DNA from 3 places in the Gordonia sp. McavH-238-E genome. Region 2 is predicted to be linked to each of the others. Evidence: riboswitches for the same ligand, from Rfam matches in the RefSeq annotation. Region 2 holds a riboswitch; each other region holds the start of a gene.
The links. Region 2 has a riboswitch for cobalamin ahead of MHN80_RS04775 (FecCD family ABC transporter permease). Riboswitches for the same ligand answer to the same signal wherever they lie in the genome.
Positions count from the first base shown of each region.

Region 1: it holds a riboswitch for cobalamin, as region 2 does, so the genes downstream of both, MHN80_RS17465 (ABC transporter substrate-binding protein) here and MHN80_RS04775 (FecCD family ABC transporter permease) in region 2, are expected to answer to the same signal.
Region 3: it holds a riboswitch for cobalamin, as region 2 does, so the genes downstream of both, metE (5-methyltetrahydropteroyltriglutamate--homocysteine S-methyltransferase) here and MHN80_RS04775 (FecCD family ABC transporter permease) in region 2, are expected to answer to the same signal.

Region 1 covers NZ_JAKRFE010000011.1:765-7,578, reverse strand. The annotation lists gene MHN80_RS17475 (ATP-binding cassette domain-containing protein) at 1-730, opposite strand, end outside; gene MHN80_RS17470 (ABC transporter permease) at 727-1,701, opposite strand; gene MHN80_RS17465 (ABC transporter substrate-binding protein) at 1,712-3,322, opposite strand; cobalamin riboswitch at 3,333-3,469, opposite strand; gene MHN80_RS17460 (TetR/AcrR family transcriptional regulator) at 3,532-4,113, shown strand; gene MHN80_RS17455 (NAD(P)/FAD-dependent oxidoreductase) at 4,106-5,659, shown strand; gene MHN80_RS17450 (GMC family oxidoreductase N-terminal domain-containing protein) at 5,656-6,814, shown strand, end outside.
Region 2 covers NZ_JAKRFE010000003.1:94,495-101,308, reverse strand. The annotation lists gene MHN80_RS04780 (ABC transporter ATP-binding protein) at 1-496, opposite strand, end outside; partial or broken gene MHN80_RS04775 (FecCD family ABC transporter permease) at 493-1,541, opposite strand; cobalamin riboswitch at 1,618-1,800, opposite strand; gene MHN80_RS04770 (L-lactate dehydrogenase) at 1,917-2,870, shown strand; gene MHN80_RS04765 (alpha/beta hydrolase) at 2,877-3,761, opposite strand; gene MHN80_RS04760 (excalibur calcium-binding domain-containing protein) at 3,981-4,253, shown strand; gene MHN80_RS04755 (YoaK family protein) at 4,328-5,029, shown strand; gene MHN80_RS04750 (DUF2786 domain-containing protein) at 5,040-5,870, shown strand; gene MHN80_RS04745 (YhjD/YihY/BrkB family envelope integrity protein) at 5,867-6,808, opposite strand.
Region 3 covers NZ_JAKRFE010000002.1:54,957-61,770, forward strand. The annotation lists gene rplQ (50S ribosomal protein L17) at 1-29, opposite strand, end outside; gene MHN80_RS02650 (DNA-directed RNA polymerase subunit alpha) at 111-1,163, opposite strand; gene rpsD (30S ribosomal protein S4) at 1,246-1,851, opposite strand; gene rpsK (30S ribosomal protein S11) at 1,873-2,280, opposite strand; gene rpsM (30S ribosomal protein S13) at 2,280-2,648, opposite strand; gene rpmJ (50S ribosomal protein L36) at 2,859-2,972, opposite strand; gene infA (translation initiation factor IF-1) at 3,091-3,312, opposite strand; gene MHN80_RS02680 (iron chaperone) at 3,562-3,906, shown strand; cobalamin riboswitch at 3,995-4,220, shown strand; gene metE (5-methyltetrahydropteroyltriglutamate--homocysteine S-methyltransferase) at 4,366-6,660, shown strand; gene MHN80_RS02690 (pyruvate carboxylase) at 6,777-6,814, opposite strand, start outside.

The DNA of each region.
Region 1 (6,814 bases), on a different contig from region 2:
TGCATACGGCAGGCACGACGACCGGCCAGGGGGTCAACGCCATCCCGCCCTTGTTCTCGGTGACCATCAATGCCCAGTCCGGCTGTGGCTGAGTCACTCCGAGACCGAGGAAGCTGCCCGCGGTGACGAGCGCGATGGTTCCCGAGACCCGTATCCCGGCGTCGGCCAGCAACACCGGCCGCAGGTTCGGCAGTACCTGGGCCACCGCGATCCATCGCAGTGTCTCGCCGCGGGCGATCGCGGCTTCGACGAAACCCGCGTCCATGAGTTCGATCGTCGCCGTCCGCACGATCTTCGCCACCCATGGCACCGTCGCGACTCCGACGGTGAGGCACACCGCGACCGGGCCCTTCCCCATCGTCGTCGCGATGACCACGAGCAGGAGGAACCATGGCAGGACGGTGATAGCGTCGACCGGGCGCATCACCCAGCCGTCGAGCCGGCGTGACATTCCCGCGGTGACTCCGAGGAGAACGCCGACCACGTACGACACCGACAACGCGACCGCGGTCATCAACACCAGCCGGTGACCACCGTGCAGGACTCGCGACAGGACGTCGCGTCCGACGAAATCGGTTCCGAGCCAATGGTTCGACGACGGTGTCTCGAACGGTACCGAGGCGATCGCGGTCGGCGAGAACGGTGCGACGAACGGCCCGAGGACGATGACGATCACGAGGACGCCCAACACCGCGGCGGGGCCGACGAGCCGTCGACAGCGCGTGCTCATGACCGGCCGCGTCCGATGACACCCCGTGCGGCCGTCGACGAGCCGAGCGCCACGAGGTCGGCGAGGAGATACACGAGCAGCCCGTACGCGGCCAACAGCACCGCCACCGACTGCACGAAGATCAGATCGCGTCCGGAGATGGCCCGCAGGAGTTCGTGCGCCACACCCGGGTACGCGAACACGACCTCGATGACCGCGATACCGCCGACGAGCCCGACGACGGCTCCCGCCAGCGGTTGCACCGACGCGGAGATCGCGTTGGGCGCCGCATGACGCACGACGAGCCGGAATTCGCCGACCCCGTTCGCCCGCGCCGCCGAGATGTACGGCGCGCGCATCACTTCCGCCATCTGGGCGCGGACGAGTCGCACCGGATGCGGCGCCAGCCCGATGAGCAGGCACAGCACCGGTAGCACCAGCACCTCCGGACGGTCGAGCGCCGATGTGCCCGTCGGTACGAGCGACACCGCGGGCAGCACCCCCATCCCGATCGCCACCCAGGCAATCAGTACGACACCGACCACGAACGCGGGGACGGATTCCGCCGCGAGCGCCGCAGTACTGAGCAACCGGTCCCAGCGCGAACCCGGCCGTGCGCCGGCGGCGACGCCGATCGCCAGCGCCGCCGGGACCAGGACGACGACGGTGACGATCGCGAGGATCACCGAGTTCGCGAGTCGCCCGTCGAGGATCTCGGCGACCGGACGGCCCGAGAGTTGCGACACGCCGAGGTCCCCGGTGAGGAAACCGCGTGCCCAGTCGACGAACCGTACGACTGCCGGACGATCGAGACCCAGCTCCGCGCGCAGAGCGGCCACCTGAGCCGGATCCGGTTGGCCCGCGGCCCCTCTCGACAACCGGGTCGTGGCGGCATCACCCGGGAGCAGTTCGAAGAGCACGAAGATCGACACCGCAACGACAGCGAGCGCGGCCAACGCCCCGGCCAACCGGCCCGCGACATACCGCAACACGACGAGTCCCCTAGCGCTGCTGGAGCCAGGTGCCCGTGAAGGAGGCCCACTGCCCGGTGCCGGGCACCCCGTCGGTGATGCCCTGCACGGTGTTGCGGACGCCCGTCGGCTGCAGGGCGAAACTGTGGATGAGGTAACCGCTGTCGTTCCAGAGTTCGTCCTGCAGTTCCCGGTACAACTCACCACGGCGAGCCGGGTCCATCTCGGCGCGAGCCTGGGCGAAGGTGGCATCCCACGCAGGACGACGCCAGGCGGTCGCGTTGGCCGGGGCGTCCGAGGTGAGGGTCTGCCCGTAGAAGTAGTCCAGACTGTAGTTCCACCAACCGGACTGGGTGAGGGGCTTGGACCCGACGACCTGGGAGAAGTAGGTGTCGCCCGGCTCGACGGCGAGGTTCACGGTGATCCCGGCGGCCTTGGCCTGCTCGGCGAAGAGGGTCGCCGAGGCCAACTGGCCGGGACTGACGTCCGCGGTGTGCAGGGTGACGACGAGGTTCTCCTTGCCCGCCTCTCGGAGCAGGCGGCGAGCTCGTTCCGGGTCATACGCGCGTTGCGGCATGTCGGCGTAGAACGGTGCGCCCTTGCCGTACAGGTCGTTGCCGACCTCGGCGAACCCGTAATACACCTTGTCGACCATCGCCTGCCGGTCCACCGACAGCTTGAGGGCCTCGCGTACTCGCGGATCGTCGAACGGCGCGAGGTCGGTACGCATCGTGAACGAGCTCATCGTGCCCACCGGCGGCGTCACGAGGTAGACGTCGGACTGCGATCGCAGGATGTTGCCCTGCGCCGGCGAGAGTTCGTAGACGACGTCGGCCTCCTGCGAGCCGAATGCGTTGAATCTGGCGTCGGCTTCGGCGACCTGGAGGATCTCCAGCCCGTCGAGGTGCGGCCGCTGATCCCAATGGTTCTCGTTGCGGGTCAACACCGACCGGTCGCCCGGCGACCACGACTCCAGAACGAACGGGCCGGTCCCCACGGGAAGCGACGACGGCGTGAACTCCGACGTACCGTCCTTGATCACGTAGACGTACCAACCGGCCAGCACCGAACCGAAGTCGGCGACGGGTTCTCTCATCGACACCACGACGGCGTGATCGCCGTCGGGCCTGGTGCGGGACAGGTCGATGATGTCGAGGTCACCGGCCGACGGCTTCTCCTCGTCGAGCATGCGCTCGAGACTCCACATGACATCGCGAGACGTGAACGGCGAACCGTCACTGAACTCGACGCCCCGGCGCAGCGCCATCCGCCACTGCGAGCCGTCGGCGTTGGGCTCCAGGGACTCGGCGAGCCGATAGTCGAGGGTGAGGTCGTTGTTGTAGTCGACGAGGTGATCCCACACCGCCTTGGACAGTGCGCCACCCGCCGAGTGGCCGACGACGTGCGGGTCGAGGACATCGGCGGTCGCCGAGGTGCCCGCGAAGACGACGCGCAACGTGCCGCCGGGGACCGGGGTACCGCCGCTCGGCGCGCCTGCCGGGCTCGGCCGGTCGGCACAACCGGAGAGCAGGCCCACCGCGCCGAGACCGGCGAGGCCGGCGATCCCACCGGCTCCGCGTAGCAGCCGGCGCCGGGTGAATTCGGGAGCTGCGTGCGCAGCTGTCGATCTTGAATTTTTCATGTCCATCCTCGTGGGTCGCGAAGACGCAAGCGATCTGGCTTCCCGATCGAGGTCGGGTCACAGTTGCGGGACAGCCCCGGATTCGCACCGGGTTCCCTTGCGTCCCGGTCATCGTACGGAGTGGACAATCACGACATCGCATGCGGCGTGCGGTGGATGATCCCCGGAACTTACAAGCAGTCCGGACTGTTTGTGCTATCGTCGTCGATGTGACCGAGCCCACCCGAGCCCCGCGCCGACGCACGCAGGCCGAACGCACCGCGACCACGCGTGCGCTCATCCTCGACGCGACCGTCGACGCCCTGGTCGACGTCGGCTACGCCGCCACCACGACGCAGGAGGTCAACCGCCGGGCAGGTATCTCCCGCGGCGCTCTACTGCATCACTTCCCCACCCGGGAATCACTGGTGGTCGCCGCGGTCGGACACCTGGTCGAGCGTCGGCTGGCGGAGATCCTGTCGCGGCCCCGGACGGGTGACGAGGGACTCGAGATACTCATCGAGGCGTTCAGCGGCCCGCTGTTCGACGCCGCTCTCGAGCTGTGGGTCGCCGCCCGCTGCGACGTCGGATTGCGAACCGCGATCATCCCGCTCGAACAGCAGGTGTCCGACGCACTCGCCGTCGGTTGTGCCGAGTTGTTCGGCGACCGGTACACCGCCGCGGAGCTCGAACTCTCCATCGAACTCGCACGCGGACTGGCGGTGTCGCGCATCCTGCGCTCACCCGACGCCGACCGCGCGCTGCTCGACCACCTCCTGCCCGTATGGAAGGAACTCCTGACCCATGACTGAACCCAGTCCGACTCTCCCGCAGCAGAACACGCTGCCCCGGCGCGTGGACGTCCTCGTCGTCGGCGTCGGGTTCGGCGGTCTCGCCGCCCTGCATCGTCTTCGCACGGATCATCCGCAGCTGCAGACGCTGGCCATCGAACGTGGCGACGGCGCGGGTGGGGTCTGGCGCGAGAACGACTACCCGGGCGCGGCCTGCGACGTCCCGACGTCGCTGTACTCCCTGTCCTTCGCCCCCAACCCGGACTGGTCCAACACCTACGGTCGCCGCCACGAGATCCACCAGTATCTGCGTTCGGTCGCAGCCGATTTCGCCGACCAGATCCGTTACAACTGCGCACTCACCTCGGCTCACTGGGACGGCGCGGCGCAGGAATGGGTCGTGGTCACGACGGATGGCGAGATCCGCTGCCGCTACCTGGTCGCCGCGCCTGGTGCGCTGTCCGAGCCGGGTCTGCCACCGGTCGCCGGAGCCGATGAGTTCACCGGCACCGTGTTCCACTCCGCTCAGTGGGACCACTCCCACGACCTCCGCGGACGTCGCGTCGCGATCGTCGGCACCGGCGCGTCGGCGATCCAGATCGTGCCCGAGATCGTCGACGAGGTCGGACATCTCACGGTCTTCCAGCGCACTCCCGCTTGGGTCGTGCCGCGTCTGGACCGCACCATCGGCTCCCTCGAACGCGCACTCTATCGCCGCGTCCCCGGTGTCCACCGGCTCGTCCGGCGGATGGTGTGGACCTATCGCGAGGCCTACGTCCTGATGATGGCCCGCAACCCCAAACTGCTCCCGATCGCCAAGACCATCGCGCTGGCGCAGCTGCGGATCCAGGTCCGTGACCGCGACCTGCGCCGTCGGCTCACCCCCGACTACACCATCGGCTGCAAACGGATGCTGTTGACCAACAAATGGTTCCCCGCATTGCAGCGCGACAATGCCACCGTGACCGGCGCGATCACCCGCCTCACCGCGCGCGGCGCCGTCGACGACCAGGGCCGCGAACACGAGGTCGACACGGTCGTGTTCGCCACCGGGTTCACCCCCACCGAACCGCCCATCGCGTCGGCGATCACCGGACGCGACGGACGCACCCTGGCCCAGGCGTGGGCGGGTTCGCCGCGCGCCTACCGCGGGGTCGAGATCCACGGCTTCCCCAACCTGTTCTTCCTGTACGGCCCCAACACCAATCTGGGTCACAGCTCGATCGTGCTGATGCTGGAGCCGCAGGCGTACTACATGAGCAAGGCGCTCTCCGAGCTGTCGCGGAGTGGCCGGTCGACCTTCGAGGTCACCGACACCGCCCAGGACCGGTACAACGCCGACCTCGATCCCGAACTCGAACGCACCGTGTGGAATTCGGGCGGATGCTCGAGCTGGTATCTCGACTCCACCGGACGCAACTCGGTGATGTGGCCGAAGTTCACGAGCGACTTCCGCCGGATGATGTCGTCGTTCGACCCGGCCGATCACCGATTCGACGCCGCGATCCCACCCGCGGCCGCCACCGACGCAACCGAACCCGACACCGAGAGGACCGTCGCACCGTGAGTTCGACCCCAGACCATTACGACGCCATCGTCATCGGCTCCGGTTTCGGCGGTTCGGTTGCGGCCCTGCGTCTCACCGAAAAGGGCTACCGGGTCGCGGTTGTCGAGTCCGGACGGCGTTTCTCCGACGGCGACCTGCCCAAGACGAGCTGGCGCCTCAAGGACTACGTCTGGGCGCCCGCGCTGGGACTGTTCGGCGTACAGCGCATGCACCTGCTGCGCGACGTGCTCGTGATGGCCGGTGCCGGCGTCGGAGGCGGATCGCTGAACTACGCGAACACCCTGTACCGGCCGCTGCCCGCCTTCTTCGACGACCCGCACTGGGGGTCGATCACCGACTGGGCGTCCGAGCTCGACCCGTACTACGATCAGGCGTCGCGAATGCTCGGTGTGACCACGTACCCGAAGGTGACGCCGGCCGACCGCGTGATCCGCAAGGTCGCCGAGGAGATGGGGGTCGGCGACACCTTTGTCCACACCCCCGTCGGCGTGTTCTTCGGGGAGGCCGGCAAGACCGTCGAGGACCCCTTCTTCGGCGGCGCCGGTCCGGCACGCACCGGTTGCACCGACTGCGGCGCATGTATGACGGGATGCCCGGTGGGGGCGAAGAACACGCTCGTCAAGAACTATCTGTACCTGGCCGAGCAGGCCGGCGCGGACATCATCCCGATGACGACCGTCGACACCGTCCGTCCCCGTTCGGGCGACGGATACGTCGTGGAGGCGCACCGGTCGGGCCGCCGCTGGTCGCGCCGCGGGCGCCGCACGTTCACCGCCGATCACGTGGTGTTCGCCGCCGGCACGTACGGCACCAACAAGCTCCTGCTGGACATGCAGCAGGGCGGACACCTGCCCGGGCTGTCGTCGCGCCTGGGCAAGGTGGTCCGCACCAACTCCGAGGCGGTACTGGCCGCCACAGCGCGCGACCTCGAGACCGACTACACCGAGGGTGTGGCGATCACGTCGTCGTTCCATCCCAACGAGCACACGCACATCGAGCCGGTGCGATACGGCAAGGGCAGCAACCTGATCGGATTGTTGCAGGCGATTCTCGTCGACGGTGGTGGTCCGCTGCCGCGGCTGCTGCAGGCACTGATCGAGATGGTCCGCCACCCGGTGATCACGATGCGCGGCCTCTCCGTACGGCGCTGGTCGG
Region 2 (6,814 bases):
TCTGCTGTGCGAGTGCACGGGCGAGGACGACGCGATGCCGCTCGCCACCGGACAGGTGGGTGCACGAACGGGCGCCCCAGCCGTCGAGGCCGACCTGCGCGAGCACCGCGCCGACCACCGTCGAGTCGTCGGGGCTCCCGGCCGACCAGGCCGAGCGGTAGGGGGTCCGGCCAAGGCCGACCGCCTCGGCGACGGTCAGTTCGGCCGAGGGCTGTTCCTCCTGGCCCACCACCGCTATCGAGCGGGCCCGCTGCCGCGACGGGAGTCGATGCAGGTCCTCGCCACCCACGTCGATGGTGCCGGCGACGGGACGTTCGAGCCCACACAGCGTGCGCAACAGGGTGGTCTTGCCGGAACCGTTGGGGCCGACGATGGCCAGTCGGGTGCCCGCCGGGACGTCGAGATCGACATCGCGCAGGACGACGCGGCCGCCCCGTCGACACGCGAGTGCGTTCGCGCGCAACGCCATCGAGCGGATCGGTGGTGGATTGGTCATGAGCCGCCGCCGAACACATACTGGTGTCGACCCATGAGGAACAGGAAGATCGGCGCGCCGATCAACCCGGTGACGATGCCCAGAGGCATCTCCCGAGGCGCGGCCGCGACCCGCGAGATGACGTCGACCCACACCAGGAACAGTGCGCCGCCGCATACCGCCACCGGCAGCATCGCGCGGTGGGTGGCGCCGACGAGCAGCCGGGCGGCGTGCGGGACGATCAGACCGACGAAGCCGATCCCACCCGCCACCGCGACGAGCACGCCCACCAGGACGCCCTGGATCCCGAAGAGCGCGTTGCGCATCGCGCGTACCGGTACACCCAGCGACGTCGCGGTGTCGGTGCCGGCAGCGTAGGCGTCGAGCCAGGAGTGGATCGCGAGCATCGCCACGATGGTGACCAGCACGACCACCCCGGCGATCTGCACCTTCGCCCAGGTGGCGCCGGCGACGCTGCCGAGCATCCAGAACATCACGTTGTCGGCGGCGTGGGGATCCGCGGCGGTGAACACGAGCAGCGACGACAACGCCATGAACGCCGAGGACAACACGACGCCGGACAGGATGAGTCGCAGCGCGGTCAACCCGCCCTGGGCGCGGGCGACGAGGTACACCGTGACGGTCGCCGCGAGCGCGCCGAGGAGCGCGCCGCCGGAGAGTGCCCACACCCCGAGGCCGGCCAGCACGCCGAGGGTCATGACGGCGGTGGCCCCGACCGCCGCGCCGGCGGACACGCCGAGCAGGTACGGCTCGGCGAGGGGGTTGCGGACCAGGGCCTGCATGAGAGCGCCGGCAGTGCGAGCCCGGCGCCGACGAGCGCGGCCAGGACGGACCGCGGCAGCCGGAGATCCCAGATGATCACCGCGTGCGCGGAATCGGTCTCGGCGCCGGTCAGGCGTCCGGCGACGGTGTGCCAGACGTCGCCGACGGGGATGGTCTCGGCGCCGAACGCGGTGGCCAGGGCGATGCTGAGGAGCGTGAGGACGAGCAGAACTGCGGCTAGCGGCGTCGACGGGAGTCGCCGTACCGGCGGGGCGGTGGCGATCTCGGTCGTGCCGTCGATACGACGGGACACGGACTGTACTGCCTTACGGTCTGGGTATCTGTGCGCGAGATACACGGTGGACTCGAGCGAGAGCGGCCGGTATTCGGACTCGGGTTCGTCCGGAGCCGGCGCCTTCCCGGGTCGCCCCAGTGGCTGTGTGCCGGTTCCGTCCCCCATACCGCTGCGCGCCAGTCCCGGATTCGCACCGGGTTCCCTGACACCCACGTGTGCGGGTGTGACCGTTCTCGCCGCTCACGCTATCAACACCGTCCAGCGGATCGGTGGGCGGTCGGCGTGCGTCCCCGGACAGCGGCCGTGCGAGGACCTACGCTGGATGCCGACGATCGATGAACCCGACGCGGAAACGGTGAACCGATGGACGTACGAGACACGAAGCTGGCCATCATCGGGGCGGGTGCGGTGGGCACCGCGATCGCCTACTCCTCGCTCATCCGGGGTGTTGCACGGACCATCGCGCTCCTCGACATCAACGCCGCGAAGGTGACCGCCGAGGTGCTCGACATGTCCCACGGCCTCGAGTTCGTCCCTCGTGCCGACATCATCGGCTCCGACGACGTGTCGGTGTGCGCGGACGCCGACGTCGTCGTCTTCACCGCCGGTGCGAAGCAGAAGCCGGGTCAGTCCCGTCTCGAATTGGCCGAGGCCACAATCGGTCTGACGCGCGCCATCCTCCCGGGGGTGCTCGAGGTGGCCCCGAATGCGATCTACGTGATGGTCACCAATCCGGTCGACGTCGTCACCTACGCCGCCCAGCAGATCAGCGGATTGTCGCCCAGCCGGATCTTCGGCTCGGGCACCGTGCTCGACTCGTCCCGGCTGCGTTTCCTCATCGCGCAGCATTGCGGTGTCGCGGTGCAGAGCGTGCACTCCTACATCGCCGGCGAGCACGGCGACACCGAGATCCCGCTGTGGAGCTCGGCGACGATCGGTGGGGTGCCGCTGACGTCGTGGACCCCGCTGCCCGGTCGTCCGGCGCTGGATGTGGTTGCACGCGAACGCATCCACCACGAGGTCGTGCATGCCGCCTACACCATCATCGAGGGCAAGGGGGCCACGAACTATGCGATCGGTTTGGCGTCGACGCGCATCGTCGAGGCGATCCTGAACAACGAGCACCGGGTGCTGCCGGTGTCGACGCGGACCGACGGGATCGAAGGGCTCGACGGAGTGTGTCTCTCGCTGCCGACCGTCGTCGACCGCGGCGGCGCCCAGACCCGGCTCGACGTCCCGCTCTCGGATGCGGAGCGAGCCGGTCTGCTCGCGTCGGCGGAGACGCTGCGGGGGATGCAGGCCCGGTTCGGGCTGTAGTCGGGGTCAGGTCGGCACGGTGGTGCGCAGGAACTGCAGCTGGTCGGCGACGACCTTCTCGAAGTCCTCGCCGATGTAGATGTCGAAGTGCCCGACCGGGTATCGGATGACCCGGGCTCCGGGTGCGCGCCGCGCGTAGGCGATCGTCGAGCGTGCCGGTGCCACCGTGTCCCCGTCGCACACGCACAGCAGGGTCGGGCAGTCGAGATCTTTCAATGCCCGGCCGGGTGAATGCAACGGAATGGTCAGTCCGACCCGCGCGGCCACCTCGTTGGGCAGTTCGAGACCGTCGGGAATCAGTGGCAGGTATCCCGACACCGCGTCCGGTGCGGTCATCAGCGCCGCTGATCCCGGTTCGCCGGCCAGGCCGACCATGACCGGCGGCCTGCGCAGTGCGGATCCGGCCAGATCCGCGAGTGCCCGAACGGTCACCTTCGCCCCGGACACCACGCCAAGGGCTGCGGTCGACGCAGGTCCGCTGGTGAATGGGCACTGGGAGATCACCGCTGCCACCCGGCCGTCGCGTTTGCCGGCGACGAGCACGTGTCCGCCGCCGAAGGAGGTGCCCCACAGCACTATTCGTGAGGTGTCGACGCCGGCGAGAGTTCGTGCGAAGGCGATCGCCGCGGCCCAGTCGTCGAGCTGACGGCGAATGGACAGGAGCTGGCGCGGTTCGCCGTCGCTGTCCCCGAAGTGGCGGTAATCGAAGACCAGACAGGAGTATCCGGCTTCGGTGAACCGTTCGGCGAAGGCATCGAGCCGCATCTGCCGGACCCCGCCGAGGCCGTGTGCCATCACGATGACCGGGGCCGGTGTGGCTCCCTCGGGCCGGTACCACCATGCTCGGCACGTCGTGCCGTCCGAATCGAACTCGACGTCGTTCCTGATCATCGTTCCCCCGCTGGTCGATGTGTGGTCTGGGCGGACTTTATCAACACACGTTGTCATGCAACAGAGGCGGCGGCCCCCGCGACCGTGAACCTTGTTCGCTCGGCGTGTCCGTCGGCCGGACCAATCTTCGCGTCGAGCGCGTCTTTCATCGACCGGACCCCGTAATGTCACCTCGTCACGATGAGGTGTCGGGGGACACACAGAAGAAGGTCAAGCACGATGCGTTGCTCGCGAAAGATGGTTCTCGGATTCCTGGCCGCGGCGTCCATGACGGTCGCTCCGCTGATGGTGGCGGCGCCCGCCTCGGCGGCAACCGATTACGCCAACTGCTCAGAACTCAACGCCGACTATCCGCACGGTGTCGGCCAGACGGGCGCCGTCGACTCCACGTCGGGTACGCCGGTCACGAACTTCACCGTCGACGACGACCTGTACGACGCGAACACCGAGAGCGACCGCGACAAGGACGGTATCGCCTGCGAGAAGCGCTGAGCGCGACCAGAGCCTGACGACGTCGCGGTCGGCGTGCGCCTGCCGCCGGACATGCAGGCGTTAGATTCGTGCTCATGGCGGCCCGACTCGACAGGTTTCTGAGCAGCGCACACCCGGACATCGCGATCGCGGCCGCGCTGCTGTTCGTGGCCGGCTTGATCGACGCCATCGCGTTCTTCGTGCTCAAGGGCAGCTTCGTCGCCTTCATGTCGGGCAACTCCACCATCATGGGTGCCTCGGCGGCGGCGGGCCGGTGGTCGACCATCGCTCTCGTCGCCGGACTCGTGGTCGCGTTCTTCAGTGGTGCTGCCGGGGGTGCGGCGATCAGCCGCTGGGGCGGGAGACACGCTCCGGTCTGGATTCTCGGGGCGGTGACCGGCGCGCTTCTCGCCGGCACCGTCGTCGCACTCACCGCGTCGCCGACCGCCGGGATGATCGTCGTCGCGGTGGCCACCGGTGCGATCAACTCGGCGCTGTCGCACACGTCGACCGTGCAGGGCGGACTGACCTATGTCACCGGCACGCTGGTGAAGTCCGCGCAACAACTGGTCGCGTCGCTGGGCACCGACCGGCCGTGGGCGTGGCTCGAGGTGTTCTGGATGTGGCCGGTGTTCGTGCTCGGCGCGGTGTGCGGTGGATTCGCCGAACGACACTGGGGTGTCGCCGGGCTGTGGGTCGGGGTCCTGATCGCCGCCTGCGCCCTGCTCTTGCGCGTCGTCGAGACGTCGTCTCGAGGCAATTCGCGCTCAGAGGGAACCGAACGGGCCGCTGGATAGTCTGAAACACATGCGCGACGACAAGCTGCTCACCCGGATCTCGGCCCTTCTGCGTCAGGCGGAGAACACCGACAACGAGCACGAGGCCGAGACCTTCATGCAGGCCGCCCAGCGGCTCGCGACCGCATCGTCGATCGACCTGGCCGTGGCCCGCGCCCATGATCCCGCGGCGCGCAAGAAGGTCACCCCCATCAGTAGGCAGATCGCCATCGGCGAACCGGGCAAGCGTGGACTGCGCACCTACGTGCAACTCTTCGTGGCCATCACCGCTGCCAACGACGTGACCGTCGATGTGGCGAGCAACTCGACCTTCGTCCTCGCCTACGGCTACGAAGCCGACATCGACGCCTGCGAAGCCCTCTACACGTCGTTGATCGTGCAGATGGTCGCTGCCAGTGATGCCTACCTGCGATCGGGGGCCTACAAGGGCGAGACATTCGCGCGGGTCGTCACCCGGGGGAGCGGGTGGCGTGCCCGGCGGGTGATCGAGGAGAAACCGTTGTCACCGATCACCGCGCGGCTGAACTTCCAGTCGGCGTTCGCCGAACGCATCGGCAAGCGTCTCACCGAGGCCCGCGATGCAGCCCGTGCCGAGGCCATCGCCGCCGAACGCGACTCCGGCGAGTCGACTCGTTCGACGGCGGTCGCCCTGCGCAACAAGGAGATCGAGGTGACCGACTTCTATCGGACGGAATCGAGCGCGCGCGGCACCTGGCGTCCGTCGAGCGCGTCCGCGGGATACTCGGAGGCCGCGCGCCGGGCCGGCGACCACGCGGGACGACGGGCGAAGATCGGTGCCGACCGGGAATTCGGCGGCGCCCGCGGCGCGCTCGAGGGTTAGGGCTCGACGCCGGCGGCGGAGTCCTCCGCGGGCCTCGCGCCGGGCCGGTCGTACCACGCCACCGACGGTTGCGGGACGAACGGTGTCGGGGTGCCCGCCCACCGCCGCACCCATCGGCCGACGCGCCCCTCGTCGGTCGCCGCGGCGTGCACGACGATGGCGGTGACCACCAGGATCAGTGCGAACACGAACAGCCAGCTGATCGCGACGAAGACGATGCCGAGGGTGCCGTAACTGCGGATCGTGCCCGCGGCCAATGTCGGCAGCGCGACGCGGCTACCGGCGAGCAGCACGGTGATGAGGAGGCCGGTGCCGAGTCCGTTGAGGACGAGCAGCTTCATCGGCACCTGCGACGACACCAGGAGCCGGGGGATGAACGTGAACGTGGCCGACCAGATCAACAGGGTCACGGCGGCGACCAGCACGATCCCCAGGACGCCGCGGTCGCCGACATGCACGCCGAAGATCGAGGTGGCCTGCAGTCCGGTGGACAGGCCCTGCACGGTCACCGCCGCGGGGATGAGGAAGACGACGACGACCCACCGCCAGAAACTGCGCCACGGCAGTTTGGCGACGTCCCAGATCGACACATACATTCGGCCGAGGGCACGGGACAGGGAGGTGGCGCCGGCGATGGTCATCAGCGCACCGATGATGCCGAAGGTCGTGGCCGATGTCGGGTCGTCGATCGTGGGTGTGTCGAGGCTGCTGATCGGGATGCCGAGTTCGCTCAACGCGTCGTCGACGACGTCGGTGCCCGGCAGGGTGAGTACGAGGATCACGATCGGAAGGATCGAGGTGAAGGCCTGCGCCGCCAGGGTCATCGACCGGTCGGTGAGGTTTCCCCGCGCGATGTCGATGACGATCCGCAGAGCGAGGGAAGCGCCGGGCAGCCGCATCACGCGCTCGCGAACTGCATCGAGATCGGGACGGCGCATGAACTC
Region 3 (6,814 bases), on a different contig from region 2:
AGGCGGGCACCCTTGGTGGGCTTGGGCATTGTCTTCTCCTAGGAGGACCCCGCATCACTCGATGCGGAAGTCAGGGTTGGGCAGTGACAGCTACCGCCGCGTCGAAGCGACTACAGCTGCTCGGTCTCCGCGAAATCCTCACCGGAATCGGCGTCGAAGGACGCGTCTTCCGACCACGTGCCGGTGGCCGGGTCATAACCTGCGACCTGCGACGGATCGAAGCTCGCCGGGCTGTCCTTGAGCGACAGACCGAGCGCGTGCAGCTTGACCTTGACCTCGTCGATCGACTTCTGACCGAAGTTGCGGATGTCGAGCAGATCCGACTCGGTCCGGGCAACCAGCTCGCCGACGGTGTGCACACCCTCGCGCTTGAGGCAGTTGTAGGACCGGACGGTCAGCTCGAGATCCTCGATCGGCAGGCTGAACGACGCGATGTGGTCGGCCTCGGCCGGCGACGGCCCGATCTCGATGCCCTCGGCCTCGACGTTGAGTTCCCGGGCGAGCCCGAACAGCTCCACCAGGGTCTTGCCCGCCGATGCCAGCGCGTCACGCGCACTGATCGAGTTCTTGGTCTCCACATCGAGCACCAGGCGATCGAAGTCGGTGCGCTGCTCGACACGGGTTGCCTCGACCTTGTAGGTCACCTTGAGCACCGGCGAGTAGATCGAGTCGACCGGGATACGGCCGATCTCGGCACCCGACGCCTTGTTCTGCACGGCCGGAACATAGCCGCGGCCCCGCTCGACGACGAGCTCGATCTCGAGCTTGCCCTTGTCGTTCAGGGTGGCGATGTGCAGATCGGGGTTGTGCACGGTGACACCGGCCGGGGGCACGATGTCGGCGCCGGTGACGGTGCCCGGACCCTGCTTGCGCACGTACATGGTGACCGGCTCGTCCTCGTCGGAGCTGACCACGAGGCCCTTGAGGTTCAGGATGATGTCGGTGACGTCTTCCTTGACCCCGGCCACGGTGGTGAACTCGTGGAGCACGCCGTCGATACGAATGCTGGTGATGGCAGCACCCGGGATCGAGCTGAGCAGGGTACGACGCAGCGAGTTGCCGAGGGTGTAACCGAAGCCCGGCTCGAGCGGCTCGATGACGAACTTCGAACGGTCCTCGGCGAGGACTTCCTCGGTGAGGGTGGGTCGCTGTGAGATGAGCATTTCTTGGATATCTCCTTTGGCCGACCGCTATATGACGGCCTCGAGGGTGAACCGAACAGCTGCTGCTGTCGGGCGGTGTGTCCTACTTCGAGTAGAACTCGACGATGAGCTGCTCGGTGAGCGGGACGTCGATCTGAGCACGCTCGGGCACGCTGTGCACGAGGATGCGCAGGGTCGACGGCACGACCTGGAGCCAACCCGGGACCGGACGATCGCCGACGAGCTCCTTGGCGATCTGGAACGGGACGGTCTGCAGCGACTTCGGGCGGACGTCGATGATGTCGTACTGGCTGACGCGGTAGCTGGGCACGTCGACCTTCACACCGTTGACGGTGAAGTGGCCGTGGCTGACCAGCTGGCGGGCCTGGCGACGGGTCCGGGCGATGCCCGAGCGGTACACGACGTTGTCGAGACGGGTCTCGAGCAGCTTCAGCAGTTCGTCACCGGTCTTGCCGGTGCGACGGTTCGCCTCTTCGAAGTAGCGGCGGAACTGCTTCTCCATGACGCCGTAGGTGAAGCGCGCCTTCTGCTTCTCCTGCAGCTGGAGCAGGTACTCGCTCTCCTTGATCCGCGAACGGCCGTGCTGGCCGGGCGGGTAGGGGCGACGCTCGAACGCTGCGTCTCCACCGATGAGGTCGACGCGGAGACGACGGGACTTCTTTGTTGCGGGGCCGGTATAACGAGCCATGTCTTATCTCTTCCTTTCCCGCTAGACCCGGCGCCGCTTGGGCGGACGGCAACCGTTGTGCGGCTGCGGGGTCACATCGGAGATGGTGCCGACCTCGAGGCCGGCTGCCTGCAGGGAGCGGATGGCGGTCTCGCGACCCGAGCCCGGTCCCTTGACGAAGACGTCGACCTTCTTGACGCCGTGTTCCTGGGCCTTGCGCGCAGCATTCTCGGCCGCGAGCTGAGCCGCGAACGGGGTGCTCTTGCGCGAACCCTTGAAACCGACGTGGCCCGACGATGCCCAGCTGATGATGTTGCCGCTGGGGTCGCTGATCGACACGATGGTGTTGTTGAACGTCGACTTGATGTGCGCGTGGCCGTGCGGGACGTTCTTCTTATCGCGACGGCGGGTGCCCTTCTTGGGGCCTGCGCTACGTGACTTCGGAGGCATTACTTCTTCTTCCCGGCGATGGTCTTCTTCGGGCCCTTGCGAGTGCGGGCATTGGTCTTGGTGCGCTGTCCGCGCACAGGCAGGCCACGACGGTGGCGCAGACCCTGGTAGCAGCCGATCTCGATCTTGCGACGGATGTCGGCCTGCACCTCGCGACGCAGGTCACCCTCGACCTTCACCGAGGCTTCGATGTACTCACGCAGCTTCGAGACGTCTGCGTCGGTGAGATCCTTGGCTCGCAGGTCGGGGCTCAGGCCCGTTCCCTCGAGGATCTCCTTGGAGGTGGTACGCCCAACTCCATAGATGTAGGTCAGTGCGATCTCCAGCCGCTTCTCGCGGGGGAGATCCACACCAGCAACACGTGCCATGTGGCGGATTTCCTTTTCGATTCTCAGAGGTCTGCTCCCAGTCCGTCCCGCGAGCTGGTGCCGAACCGTGTGTCCGGCCTCGTGGGCTCCGGCCTCTGATCCGGAGGTAGGCGGTGACGCGTCTGTCGCCGCTGGTGTTGGGAGGTCCTTGTGTGTTCAGTTGTCGGTCTTCAGTTGTTCTGACTCAAGCGACCCGGAGGGTGCGCGTGATCAGCCCTGACGCTGCTTGTGACGCAGGTTCTCGCAGATCACCATGACCCGACCGTTGCGGCGGATCACCTTGCACTTCTCGCAGATCGGCTTGACGCTCGGCTGAACCTTCACGTCAATCTCTCCTGCTCGGCTCGCCCGCGCGCACGCCGAAAGCGGCCGTGCACGTGGGTGTCGGTCTCCTCCCGAACGGATGTCCGGGAAGTCTGTCCCCGGCATCGCCGGGAAAGTCTCACTTGTAGCGGTACACGATTCGCCCACGAGCCAGGTCGTAGGGCGAGAGTTCCACGACGACCCGATCCTCGGGCAGGATGCGGATGTAGTGCTGCCGCATCTTGCCGCTGATGTGGGCGAGAACCTTGTGTCCGTTCTCCAGCTCAATACGAAACATCGCATTGGGCAGGGGTTCGATCACTCGACCCTCGACCTCGATGGCCCCGTCTTTCTTCGCCATGTCCTCCGCGATCCTGGCCGTGACCACGACATCCGGGTGATGCCGCGGCGCATCGGCCGGGTTGAATCAGTGTTTGTCCGTTAGGGTGTGGGCACCGGTCCGCGAGGACCTGCACCCGGTGTGCGCCGACCGGGCCCACGTGCTGACACGCTGATGCCCGGCACGCGATGCGCACCGACGATCAATGTTACGCGAACGAGCAGGCCAGGCCAAATGCGTGCTCAGCGCCACGGAGAGAGGCCGCACCGGATGGGCACTGTCGACGACTATCTCGACGGACTCGACCCCGCCGACCGCGAGGTGGTCGGACGCATCTATGACGTCGCCCGCACCGCGGTCCCCGACACCGCTCAAGGCAAGGGCTACGGCATGCCGGCCCTGACATATCGCGGGAGCCCGCTCCTCTCGGTGATGCGGACCAAGAAGCACATCGGTCTGTACCCGTTCAGCCCGGAGGCGGTCGACGCCGGGCGGCCGTTCCTCGACGGTTTCGACGTGGAGAAGGGCACCGTTCGGTTCCAGCCGGGGACTCCTCCTTCCGACGATGCGATCCGCGCGATGATGTCGTTTCGGCGCGATCAGATCGACGGCTGACCGCCCGACGTCGAACTACCAGTGTTCAGCGGGTCGACTTTGCTGGGCTAGGGTCGATGACGCATGTGGTTCGCCGCGTCGGAGGTCGTGTCAGCTCTCCGTCCGCGGCGTCGAGTCGCCGGCATCCCGCCGGCGGACGAGAGGGAATCCGGTTCGAATCCGGAGCTGTCCCCGCAGCGGTATGCCGTAACGACCACCGTCATCAGCACTGAGCTCCGGCTTGGGAAGCGACGGTCAGTAGGAACTTCGATCAGAGGGATCTCGATCGAGAGCGACGGTGAGCCCGAAGACCTGCCAGGTGTACCGGACGCGCCGCGTCCGGTGGCTCGCCGCCTCGAGGATTGGGCGCAGGTCGAACCGGCGATCGTCGCGCGCCCTCTGCCGGGCGTGACGTGGGTCCGATCGATCTCCCCTGCTGGGCGGTGAACCATCCACCGTCAGTAGGAGAAGTCGACGTCCATGTCCGACACCGTCCGCCGCAGCTCCGCGGCACCGTTCACCACCACCGTCCTCGGCACCGCACGCATCGGCCCCCGGCGCGAACTGAAGAGGGCCGTCGAAAGCTATTGGTCCGGCCGCATCGACCGGACCGAGCTCGCCACCGTCGCGCAGCGCCTACGCAGCGAGCAGTGGGCCGAGCTCACCGAGGCCGGCCACGACTCCGTCCCGGTCAACACGTTCTCGTACTACGACCAGGTGCTCGACACCACGGTCCTCGTCGACGCACTGCCGCCGAGGTTCGCCGAGATCGACGATCCGCTCGATCGCTACTTCGCGGCGGCCCGCGGAACCGCCGAGGTGACCCCACTCGAGATGACCAAATGGTTCGACACCAATTACCACTACCTGGTCCCCGAGATCGGGCCGAGCACCACGTTCGCGCTCAAGCCCGAGAAGGTCCTGGCCGAGGTCACCGAGGCCAGGGAACTCGGGATACCGGCCCGTCCGGTCGTCGTCGGGCCGGTCACCTTCCTGGCCCTGTCCAAGGCGATCGACGGAGCGGGTGCGCCACTCGATCGCCTGGGTGAGCTGGTCCCGCTGTACCGCGATCTGCTGACGCAACTGGCCGAGGCCGGCGTCGAGTGGGTTCAGTTCGACGAGCCCGTCCTGGTCACCGATGCAGACACCGACCTGGGTCCCCGCGCCGAAGCCGTGTACAACGCCCTGGGTTCGGTCGAGCAGCGTCCCGCCATCGCGGTGGCAACCTACTTCGGCGATGCCGGCGACCGCCTGGCGTATCTGGCCCGGACCCCGATCGAGGCCATCGCCGTCGACCTCGTCGAGGGCTCGGTGGAGACCGTGGCCGGCACCCCGGGCATGGCGGACAAGCTGCTGATCGCCGGCGTCGTGGACGGTCGCAACGTGTGGCGCACCGACCTGGACCAGGCCGCGGCGACTCTGGCCACCGTGCTCGGGTCCGCCCGCTCGGTCGCCGTGTCGACGTCGTGCTCCACGCTGCACGTGCCCTACACAGTGGAGGCGGAGGACGAACTCGACACCAACCTTCGGGGTTGGCTCGCGTTCGCCGCCGAAAAGTTCCGCGAGGTCGCGGTGCTGTCATCGGCGTTGCGTGAGGGACGCGCCGCCCAGGCCGCTGCGTTCTCGGAGAGCACGATGGCGTTGGCCACCCGGGCCACCGATCCCCGCCTGCACAACGCCGAGGTCCGTGCACGACTGGATGCGATCACCGATGCCGATGCCCAGCGGGGCCCCGCCGAGCAACGACTCACCGCTCAACTGAATCGCTTGGGGTTGCCTCCGTTGCCGACCACCACGATCGGCTCCTACCCGCAGACCTCCGCCATCCGCCTGGCGCGGGCCGCGCTCCGGTCGGGGGAGATCGATCGCGCCGAGTACGAGAACCGGATGAAGGCGGAGATCGCCGACGTCGTCGCGTTGCAGGAATCCATCGGCCTCGACGTCCTCGTGCACGGGGAACCCGAGCGCAACGACATGGTGCAGTATTTCGCCGAGCAGTTCGAGGGATACTTCGCCACGGCCAACGGCTGGGTGCAGTCCTACGGTTCGCGTTGCGTGCGTCCGCCGATCCTGTACGGCGATGTCTCTCGTACCGGGCCGATGACCGTCGACTGGATCACATACGCCCAGACGCTGACCAGCAAGCCCGTCAAAGGCATGCTGACCGGTCCGGTCACCATCCTCGCCTGGTCGTTCGTCCGCAACGACCAGCCGCTGTCGACGTCTGCCGATCAGATCGCGCTCGCCATTCGCGACGAGACCGTCGACCTGGAGGAGGCCGGGGTCGGCATCATCCAGGTCGACGAACCCGCTCTGCGCGAGTTGCTGCCGCTGCGCGACGCGGACAAGCCCGCGTACCTGGAGTGGGCCGTTCGGGCGTTCCGCATCGCGACCTCCGGGGTCCGCGACGATACGCAGATCCACACGCACCTCTGCTATTCGGAATTCGGCGAGGTCATCGGAGCGATCGCCGACCTCGACGCCGACGTCACCTCGATCGAGGCGGCGCGGTCGCACATGGAGGTGCTCGACGACCTCGACGAGGCCGGCTTCCGCAACGCGGTCGGCCCGGGTGTCTACGACATCCACTCACCGCGTGTGCCGGAGCAGGACGAGATCTTCACTGCCCTGTCCTCGGCATTGTCGAGCGTCGGCGCCAGGCGCCTGTGGGTCAACCCGGACTGCGGTCTGAAGACCCGCGCCACCCCTGAGGTCGTCGATTCGCTCACCAACATGGTGGCCGCGGCCACGCGTCTCCGCGAAACGCTTGTCTGAGGCATCCAATACGACACCCGATACGACAACGGCCGTCGCACTCGCCCATGAGTGCGACGGCCGTTGTCGTGGTAGGAGCGTTGCGTGATGAACACCCAGCCCAGGTCCGTTGTGCGTCAACCAATTTCGAGGAGCAGGTCGCCGGGGGCGACCT